Leisingera sp. NJS204: one gene and its partner. The main gene of each other region encodes a partner of the protein of the gene in region 2 in a complex. Links are inferred from orthologs where the notes say so. Each region holds a gene or a part of one and is shown on either strand. Other genes may lie near its edges.

What was found. The genes of interacting proteins can lie anywhere in the genome.
Region 1: the proteins of metK (region 2) and groL are in contact, whole or in part, in a cryo-EM structure (PDB 8P4O), measured with the Escherichia coli proteins. The link is inferred for Leisingera sp. NJS204 from one-to-one orthologs.

Annotation. Positions count from the first base shown.
Region 1 is NZ_CP035417.1:1,234,646-1,239,170, forward strand. Bases 1,076-4,005 are described here. They hold groL (chaperonin GroEL), read left to right. Parts: upstream 1,076-1,679; coding sequence 1,680-3,332; downstream 3,333-4,005. Other genes in these bases: ETW24_RS06030 (isopenicillin N synthase family dioxygenase), read left to right, coding at 1,076-1,141; ETW24_RS06035 (co-chaperone GroES), read left to right, coding at 1,327-1,614; ETW24_RS06045 (GNAT family N-acetyltransferase), read left to right, coding at 3,541-4,005. In the rest of the region: more of ETW24_RS06030, read left to right, coding at 140-1,075; more of ETW24_RS06045, read left to right, coding at 4,006-4,128.
Region 2 is NZ_CP035417.1:332,405-336,657, reverse strand. What follows is about bases 609-3,528. They hold metK (methionine adenosyltransferase), read right to left. Parts: upstream 2,700-3,528; coding sequence 1,518-2,699; downstream 609-1,517. Other genes in these bases: lnt (apolipoprotein N-acyltransferase), read right to left, coding at 2,817-3,528; ETW24_RS01735 (hypothetical protein), read right to left, coding at 609-1,249. Also shown: tRNA (guanine(46)-N(7))-methyltransferase TrmB, read right to left, coding at 1-502; more of ETW24_RS01735, read right to left, coding at 593-608; more of lnt, read right to left, coding at 3,529-4,253. UniProt on the Escherichia coli protein: Catalyzes the formation of S-adenosylmethionine (AdoMet) from methionine and ATP.

The sequences.
Region 1 (4,525 bases), 900 kb from region 2 along the record:
GATTCTTCAATTGCCTTTATCTCATCGCGCATTACGAGGTTCAGATGATTTAAATTCAACTCAGTTGCGATTTTTCCCTGTTGAGCCTGCGCGCCTCTGGGCCGATGAGGTGGGCAGCTTTGCATGAGGGGAGACAGCAATGGCACATCAGGACATCGACCGGCTGCAGGACCGCCTGCGCGCGCAGCGGGTCTCATTCGACAAGATCCCGGTGATCGACATCAGCGCGCTGAACAACGGCGGCAGCCTGTTTCAGGTCGCCAAGGAAATCCGCTGGGCGCTGACCAACGCCGGGTTCTTTTACGTCAGGAACCACGGGGTGCCGGAAGCGGTGGTGAACGGCGCCTTTGATGAGACACGGGCGTTCTTCGATCTGCCGCTGCGGGACAAGATGGACCTGCACATCTCCAAATCCGGGATGGCCTTGCGCGGCTATATCGAGGTTTTCGGGGAAAACACCGACCCCAAGAAGACCAAGGATCTGAAGGAGTGTTTTGACATCGGGCCGGAATGCCCCGGCGGTGCCGCGCCGTTTTTCGGCGCCAATCTGTGGCCTGCGGCACGGCCGGAGTTTCAGCGCGCGGTCTATGGCTATCATCAGGAGATGAAAGACCTGGCGCAGCGGCTGATGCGGGCGATTGCGGTCAGCCTTGATCTGAAGGCGGATTTCTTTGCGCCCAGGATGCAGGACCCGATCACCATCCAGCGCTTGCTGCATTACCCGCCGCAAGAGGGGCAGATTGATGAGAGTGTGATGGGCATCGGCGCCCATACGGATTACGGCAGCCTGACAATTCTGGCGCAGGATGACGTGGGCGGGTTGCAGGTGATGAACCGCGATGGGGATTGGGTCGAAGGGCCGCCGATTGCCGGGACTTTTGTGATCAACATCGGCGATCTGATCCAGCGGCTGACCAATGATCTTTACTTGGCCAACCTGCACCGGGTGGTGAATGCCTCGGGGCGCGAGCGCTATTCGATCCCGTTTTTTATTGATGCGGACGCGGCGGCTGTGGTGCAGCCGCTGGACAGCTGCGTCAGCGCGGAAAACCCGGCGCGGTATCAGCCGGTGGCCTGCGGCGCGCATAAGTTCAGCCGCTTTAAGGACAGCTTTGCGCACCTGAAAGACAAGGCGGCATAAGCGGAAATTCCGAAGACAGCAGAGGGCGCGCCGGCGCCCTCATTTTTTTGCCGATTCCGTGTTGACAAGGAAGGGGGGCATTCCTAGCTTCCCCTCGTTAGCACTCAGCAGATGTGAGTGATAACTGCCCTGCCAGGGAGCGGGGCAAAGGATAACAACCTTTGAGCCTTTAAGGAGCTGCAAAGATGGCATTGAAACCGCTTCATGACCGCGTACTGGTGCGTCGCACCGAAAGCGAAGAAAAAACCGCGGGCGGTCTGATCATCCCCGAAAGCGCAAAAGAAAAGCCGAGCGAAGGCCAAGTCGTCTCGACCGGCGAAGGCGCACGCAAGGACAGCGGCGAGCTGATTGCGATGGCTGTTTCGGCTGGCGACAAGATCCTGTTCGGCAAGTGGTCCGGCACCGAGGTCACCGTCGACGGCGAAGAGCTGCTGATGATGAAAGAAAGCGACATCATGGGGATCATCGAGTAAGCCCGCGGGCTTCTCTGACCCCCCTATTATCGCTGCCAAACAGAAATTCTCGAGGAGAATGAAATATGTCTGCTAAGGACGTCAAATTCGCAACCGACGCACGCAACCGCATGCTGAACGGTGTCAACATTCTGGCTGACGCCGTGAAAGTGACCCTGGGTCCCAAAGGCCGCAACGTGGTTCTGGACAAATCCTTTGGCGCGCCGCGCATCACCAAAGACGGTGTGTCGGTTGCCAAGGAAATCGAACTGGAAGACAAGTTCGAGAACATGGGCGCCCAGATGGTGAAGGAAGTTGCTTCCCGCACCAACGACGAAGCCGGCGACGGCACCACCACCGCCACCGTGCTGGCCCAGGCCATCGTCAAAGAAGGCCTGAAGCAGGTTGCAGCGGGCCTGAACCCGATGGACCTGAAGCGCGGCATCGATCTGGCGACCTCGACCGTTGTTGCCGGCATCAAAGAGATGGCCCGCGAAGTCAAAGACTCCGCTGAAGTTGCCCAGGTCGGCACCATCTCTGCCAACGGCGAAGCTGAAATCGGCCAGCAGATTGCTGACGCGATGCAGAAAGTCGGCAACGAAGGCGTGATCACCGTCGAGGAAAACAAGGGTCTGGAAACCGAGACCACTGTTGTCGAAGGCATGCAGTTCGACCGCGGCTACCTGTCGCCCTATTTCGTGACCAACGCCGACAAGATGATTGCAGATCTCGAAGACTGCATGATCCTGCTGCACGAAAAGAAACTCTCCTCGCTGCAGGCCATGGTGCCGCTGCTGGAGCAGGTGATCCAGTCGCAAAAGCCGCTGCTGATCATTGCTGAGGACGTTGAAGGCGAAGCGCTGGCAACCCTGGTTGTCAACAAGCTGCGCGGCGGCCTGAAAATTGCTGCTGTCAAGGCACCGGGCTTCGGCGACCGCCGCAAGGCCATGCTGCAGGACATCGCAATCCTGACCGGCGGCCAGGTGATCTCCGAAGATCTGGGCATGAAGCTTGAGTCCGTGACCATGGACATGCTGGGTTCGGCCAAGAAGATCGAAATCACCAAAGACGAAACCACTATCGTCGACGGTGCAGGCGAGAAAGCCGAGATCGAAGCCCGTGTTGGCCAGATCCGCGCTCAGATCGAAGAAACCACCTCTGACTACGACCGTGAGAAACTGCAGGAACGCGTTGCCAAACTGGCAGGCGGTGTTGCCGTGATCCGCGTCGGCGGCATGACCGAAGTGGAAGTGAAAGAGCGCAAAGACCGTGTGGACGATGCGCTGAACGCGACCCGCGCAGCTGTGCAGGAAGGCGTGATCGTCGGCGGCGGTGTTGCTCTGGTTCAGGCCGGTAAAGCACTGGAAGGCCTGGAAGGCGCCAATGCTGACCAGAACGCCGGTATCGTGATCGTGCGCAAGGCGATTGAAGCGCCGCTGCGCCAGATCGCCGAAAACGCCGGTGTTGACGGTGCTGTTGTGGCCGGCAAGGTCCGCGAAAGCTCCGACAGCTCCTTTGGCTTCAACGCTCAGACCGAAGAATACGGCGACATGTTCGCCTTCGGTGTGATCGACCCGGCCAAAGTGGCGCGTACCGCTCTGGAAGACGCAGCATCGGTTGCCGGTCTGCTGATCACCACCGAAGCTATGGTTGCCGACAAGCCCGCCAAAGAAGGCGCAGCTGCCGGCGGCGGCATGCCCGACATGGGCGGCATGGGCGGCATGGGCGGCATGATGTAATCACAAATCCCACCGGGATTTGTGATGAGGCGACAGGTGATTGGCCGTTAAGGCCTATCCGCCGGAAGCCGCACCGCTATGACTGCAAAAAATTTGGGGGCTGCCTGTCAAGGCGGCCCCTTTTCGTTTCTGGCGAGGCAGAAGGCCCGCCTTGCGGGCCTGCCTGCGGCGCGAGTATTTGTGCAAAGGTGAATGCGGGAGGGGCGTGATGGTTGTTGGGCCGGATTTCATGACTGGGGTCGATGAAGAGCACTTTGACGAAGTGGATACACTGCTGAAGGCGGCCTTTCCGACTGATGCGGAAGCGCGGCTGGTGCGGCAGCTGCGGGCGGACGGCGACATGCTGTATGAGTTCCGGAAACCCTGGGAGGGCAGGATCGGCGGCTATTTCGCGCTGAGCCGGATGCAGGCGCCCGCGGACTGGGCCTGTCTGGCGCCGATGGCGGTGCTGCCCGAGTGGCAGGGGGGCAAGCTGGCCGAGCGCAATCCGAACATGGAGACAGGCGGACCGCAGGAAGAGGCCTATCGTCGGCCGTGGCGGTTCGGCTCGCGGATGTTACAGCATTTGCAGAGCTACTATGAGGTCTTTCCTGCTGGTGTGCAGGAACGATTGCCTGAAACCATCGTGGTGCTGGGCAAGCCCTCCTTTTATGGGCGCTATGGCTTCAGTCTGGAGCGGGCGCAAAAGCTCATCAGCCCCTATCCGCTGGAATACACGCTGATCCTGCGGCGGGGCGATGATGTGCCGGAGGCAGAGCTGATCTATCCGCAGGCGTTCCCCGGCGGCTCCGGTTGACACGATATTTTCATTGGCCGGACATATGTTTGAGGGCTAGCCTTCAGAATCGCTGAAGTGGAGCGCGCAACAGGGAGGGACCGGCGGATGGCGATACTGTCAGGGCGGATAGTGGCCCGGTTCTTGCTGGCGCTGCTGATTGCGGGCTGCGGGGTGTCGCCGGTGGACCGGCTGGCCAAACCGCCGAACCTGTATTCAACAGGGCGCAATTACCAGGCGGAGCGGGTTCCAGAGGCGCAGCGCACGGTCGCGCCCAGGCTGCTCTATGTCACCAACCGGTCGCAGCGGTTGAATGGCGACGGTTCGGTCACTTACCTGGCGGAGCGGTCGGATTCGATGGCGTTCGGCACCGCAGAGGTGCAGTTCACACGGGTCGAGGACTGGCCGGAATTGGTGG
Region 2 (4,253 bases):
CCTTGGGCCAGGGATCGGGATACAGCAGAAAGGCGCGTGAAATGGAGGCCTCGGGCAGCACATCCATCAGATCGCGCGCATCGCCGGGATGCACCGCGATATTGCCGGCACCGGCTTTGCGGATCTTGCCCAGCAGCATGGCAACGCCGTTGATAAACGGTTCGGCCCCGATGATACCGACATCGGGGTTGCTGGCAGCCTGATGCACCAGATGCTCACCGCCGCCAAAGCCGATCTCAAGCCAGACTTCTTTGCCACCGAACAGCGCGTTCAGGTCCAGCGGGGTGCGGTCCGGGTTCACATCCCAATCGACCGCACCGGGGCTGAGGCTGGCCAGATCTTCGTCAAGATAGCGCTTCTGGCTGTCTTTCAGGGTCTTGCCCTTGAAGCGGCCGTAAAAGTTGCGCCAAGGCGCGCCGCTGGCATGTTTATCGGCCGCATTGGCAACAGCGGTCCGGGCATTCTTGGTCTGGTCGTCGCGGGGCTTCTGGTCGCCGGACATACGTCTGGGCTCCTGTTCAGGGCGTCTTTTGAAAGGCTGGCCGCTCCTCTGCCGCATGCGGGCCTCGTGGTCAAGCCTGTGTCAAGCCGGCTAGCGGGTTTGCCCCTGCCGGACCTCGCGCAGAACGCCCGCTGCAATCAACCGCAATCGGCTGGGATACCATTCGCCATCCGGGTCCGTGCGCAGCGTCTCAATCGCAAAGCCTGGATCGACACCGCGCGCCACCATATAGCTGAGATGGTCATAAACCTCGCGCTGAGTATCCTCGTATATCCAGGACCCTAAATCATACGGAGTTGCCCAGCGGCGTTTTTTGCGTTCGCTGCGATAGTATTTATGCACAGCATCAGCAGGCCAGTTGCGCTGATGAAAACCGATGCTGGACCCGATTGTCATCCGCCGCCGGCTGCCGGCCAGAAAGACATCGACGCAGGCACTGATGCAGGTGCCATCAACCAAAGTGTCCAGCCCGTGTTCCAGCACCAGCCCGGCAATCTCTTCCCCGGCATAGACACTTCCGCCAATGCTGTTGAGCTGCAGCTCCGAGATTTCCGGGTTTTTCGTCAGGATATCCCGCAGCTCTAAGACATCGTCATCGGTTATTTCTGCCGGTTTTCCTTCCACCTCTGTTTCGGTGTCATAAACCAGCGTTCCGCCTTGCAGGCTGAACTTTTGCGGCAATGCCTCTTTAGCGGCCGCGGCAGACGCCAGAACCAGGCAGAAAAGTACAGTTATCACGCGCAGCATCGCGGTCCCGGCAGCTGGAAACAGTCTTCCTTGCACTATGGTGCAGCAGAGCGGTGTCTTCCAGCCTCAAAACGCCCGCTCTTCTGCCTCAATACTTCGCGCGCGAAACACCCGGTCAGCATTGCTGACCGGTCCGCCGCGCCGCAGCGCGGCGCCCGGCCCAACGGGAGAGGCGCATTCCCAGAATGCGCCGAAACGGGCGGGAGCATCACCCAAACGAAAAAGAGCGGCCCCTGCGGCCCGCTCTCTTGTTTCGATCAGCCCGGTGTCAGACTGCTTTCTTCAGCGCCCCGGCCAGGTCAGTGCGCTCCCAGCTGAAACCGCCATCGGCTTCCGGGTCGCGGCCGAAATGGCCATAGGCAGCGGTGCGCTGATAAATCGGCTTATTCAGGCCCAGATGCGAACGGATGCCGCGCGGGGTCAGATCCATCACCTGGTCGATCGCCTTTTCAATCGCTGCGGCGTCCACTTCACCGGTGCCATGGGTGTCTGCATAAATCGACAACGGCTTGGACACGCCAATGGCATAAGACAGCTGAATGGTGCATTTCTCCGCGATGCCCGCAGCCACCACGTTTTTGGCCAGATAGCGCGCGGCATAGGCTGCCGAGCGGTCCACCTTGGTCGGATCCTTGCCGGAAAACGCGCCACCGCCATGCGGGGCCGCACCGCCATAGGTGTCCACGATGATTTTACGGCCGGTAAGGCCTGCATCGCCATCCGGGCCGCCGATCACAAATTTGCCGGTCGGGTTCACGTGCCATTTGGTCGCGTCCGTCAGCCAGCCTTCGGGCAGGGTTTCACGGATGTAGGGTTCCACCAAGGCGCGGATGTCAGCCGAGGTCAGGCTCTCGTCCAGATGCTGGGTCGACAGCACCAGAGAGCTGACGCCCACCGGCTTGCCGCCATCGTATACCACCGACAGCTGCGATTTCGCATCCGGGCCCAGCGCAGGCTCAGTGCCGTTTTTGCGCACTTCCGCCAAGCGGCGCAGGATCGCGTGGGAGTACTGGATCGGCGCAGGCATCAGCGCATCGGTTTCATTGGTGGCAAAACCAAACATAATACCCTGGTCGCCGGCGCCTTCGTCCTTGTCGCCGGACGCATCCACGCCTTGGGCGATATGGGCAGACTGCTCGTGCAGCAGGTTGGTCACTTCCACGGTTTCGTGGTGGAATTTGTCCTGCTCGTAGCCGATGTCCCTGATGCAGGCACGGGTGATCTCATCGATCTTGCCCATGTAGTCGTGCAGCTTATCCTGATCGGACAGGCCGACTTCGCCCCCGATGACAACACGGTTTGTGGTGGCGAAAGTCTCAGCTGCCACGCGTGCTTCGGGTTCTTCCGCCAGGAAAGCATCCAGCACCGCATCTGAAATGCGGTCGCAGACCTTGTCCGGGTGGCCTTCGGAGACAGATTCCGAAGTGAAAGTGTAGTTCATACGGGTCATGAAAAGTGCTCCACTGGTTCCATCCTTGCCACGCCAGGAAGCCGTTGTGGCAGGTATCAAGCCGCAGTACGCGGCCCATCCGCGCGGGTCAATCTATATTCCAATAGAGTTAAGCAGCTATGACCGCGGCACAAGGGCGCGGGAGCGCAAAAAAACCGCGGCTGCAGCCAACAGGCACAGCAGGAACACCGGCCAATCCCCGGTGCGGCTGTAGAGCGTCGGCGGCAGCGGCGCAGGCAGCGCCGCGTCAATAAAACCCGCTTCACCCAGCGGCAGGCTGTTCAGCAGGGTTCCGTCCGCACCGATCATTGCAGACACACCGGTATTTGCAGCCCGGATCATTGGCAGGCCTTGCTCGATGGCCCGCATCCTGGCCTGCACCAGGTGCTGGTACGGGCCGGACCGGGTGCCGAACCAAGCGTCATTGGTGACCTGCACCAGCATGTCAGGGCGGGTCTCTGCGGCATTCACATCCTGTGGGAAAACAGCCTCGTAGCAAATCAGCGGCAAGGCGCGGCCAATTGGCAGATCCATGACATGGGGGCCAGGCCCGGCGGCATAGCCCGCACCTGCCCGCGACGCAAAGCCATAGATCCCGAACCGGGCCATGACGTCGCCAAAGGGCACATATTCCCCGAACGGCACCAGATGCGCCTTGTCATAGGCGGCAGCGGGTTGGCCATCCGTGTCCAGCAGCACCGCAGAATTGTAAAAGGCGCCGGCCTCCTCCCGCTGGATGCCCAGAAGTACCGGAACCCCGCCGGCGTTTTCGGAAATGACCCGCAGGGTGTCATCCGCATAATTCAGCAGCTGCGGCACCGCGGTTTCCGGCCAGACAATCAGATCCGGACGCGGCGCTTCGGCAGAAAAGGCAACAGCGCGGCGGACGAATTCCCAGCGGTGATCCGGATGCCACTTCAAATCCTGCGGTGCGTCGGGCTGAACGATTCGCACGGTCTTGCCTGTTGGATTTGCCTGCGGCGGAGCGGGAACGGCAAAGGCAGCGGCTGCCGCCAGTCCCAATGGCGCCAAGGCCGCCGCCGGGGCCTGCCGCAGCAAGGTCAGCGGCAGGAAGGCCGCAAGCGTCAGCAGCGCCAGCCCCTGCGGGCCGATCCATGGCAGCAGGTTTGCGGCAGGCGTATCAATCCAGAACTGTCCGAAAGCCGCCCAAGGAAAGCCGGTCAGCAGATAAGCGCGGCCAATTTCCACTAGGGACCAAGCTGCCACCAGCATCGGGATCCGCCAGGCGCCGGCGCTGAACCGGACGGCCAGTCCAAATGCAGCCCCCCAGAACAAGGCAAGCCCGCCCGCCAGGAATACCAGCGCAAAAGGCGCCATCCAGGCATGGCGTTCCGGATCAATCTGAAAGGGTTCCAGGATCCAGGACAGGCCAAAGGCAAAATACCCCAGCCCGAACAGCCAGCCGGCCAGCATCGCCGCGCGCGCCGTGGCGGCCTGCAGAACCAGCCAGCCTGCGGCACCCAAGGCAAGCGGCAGTCCGAACAAAAAGCTCCAGGGGGCAAGTGCCAGAGACGCCAGCGCGCCGCCGCCAAA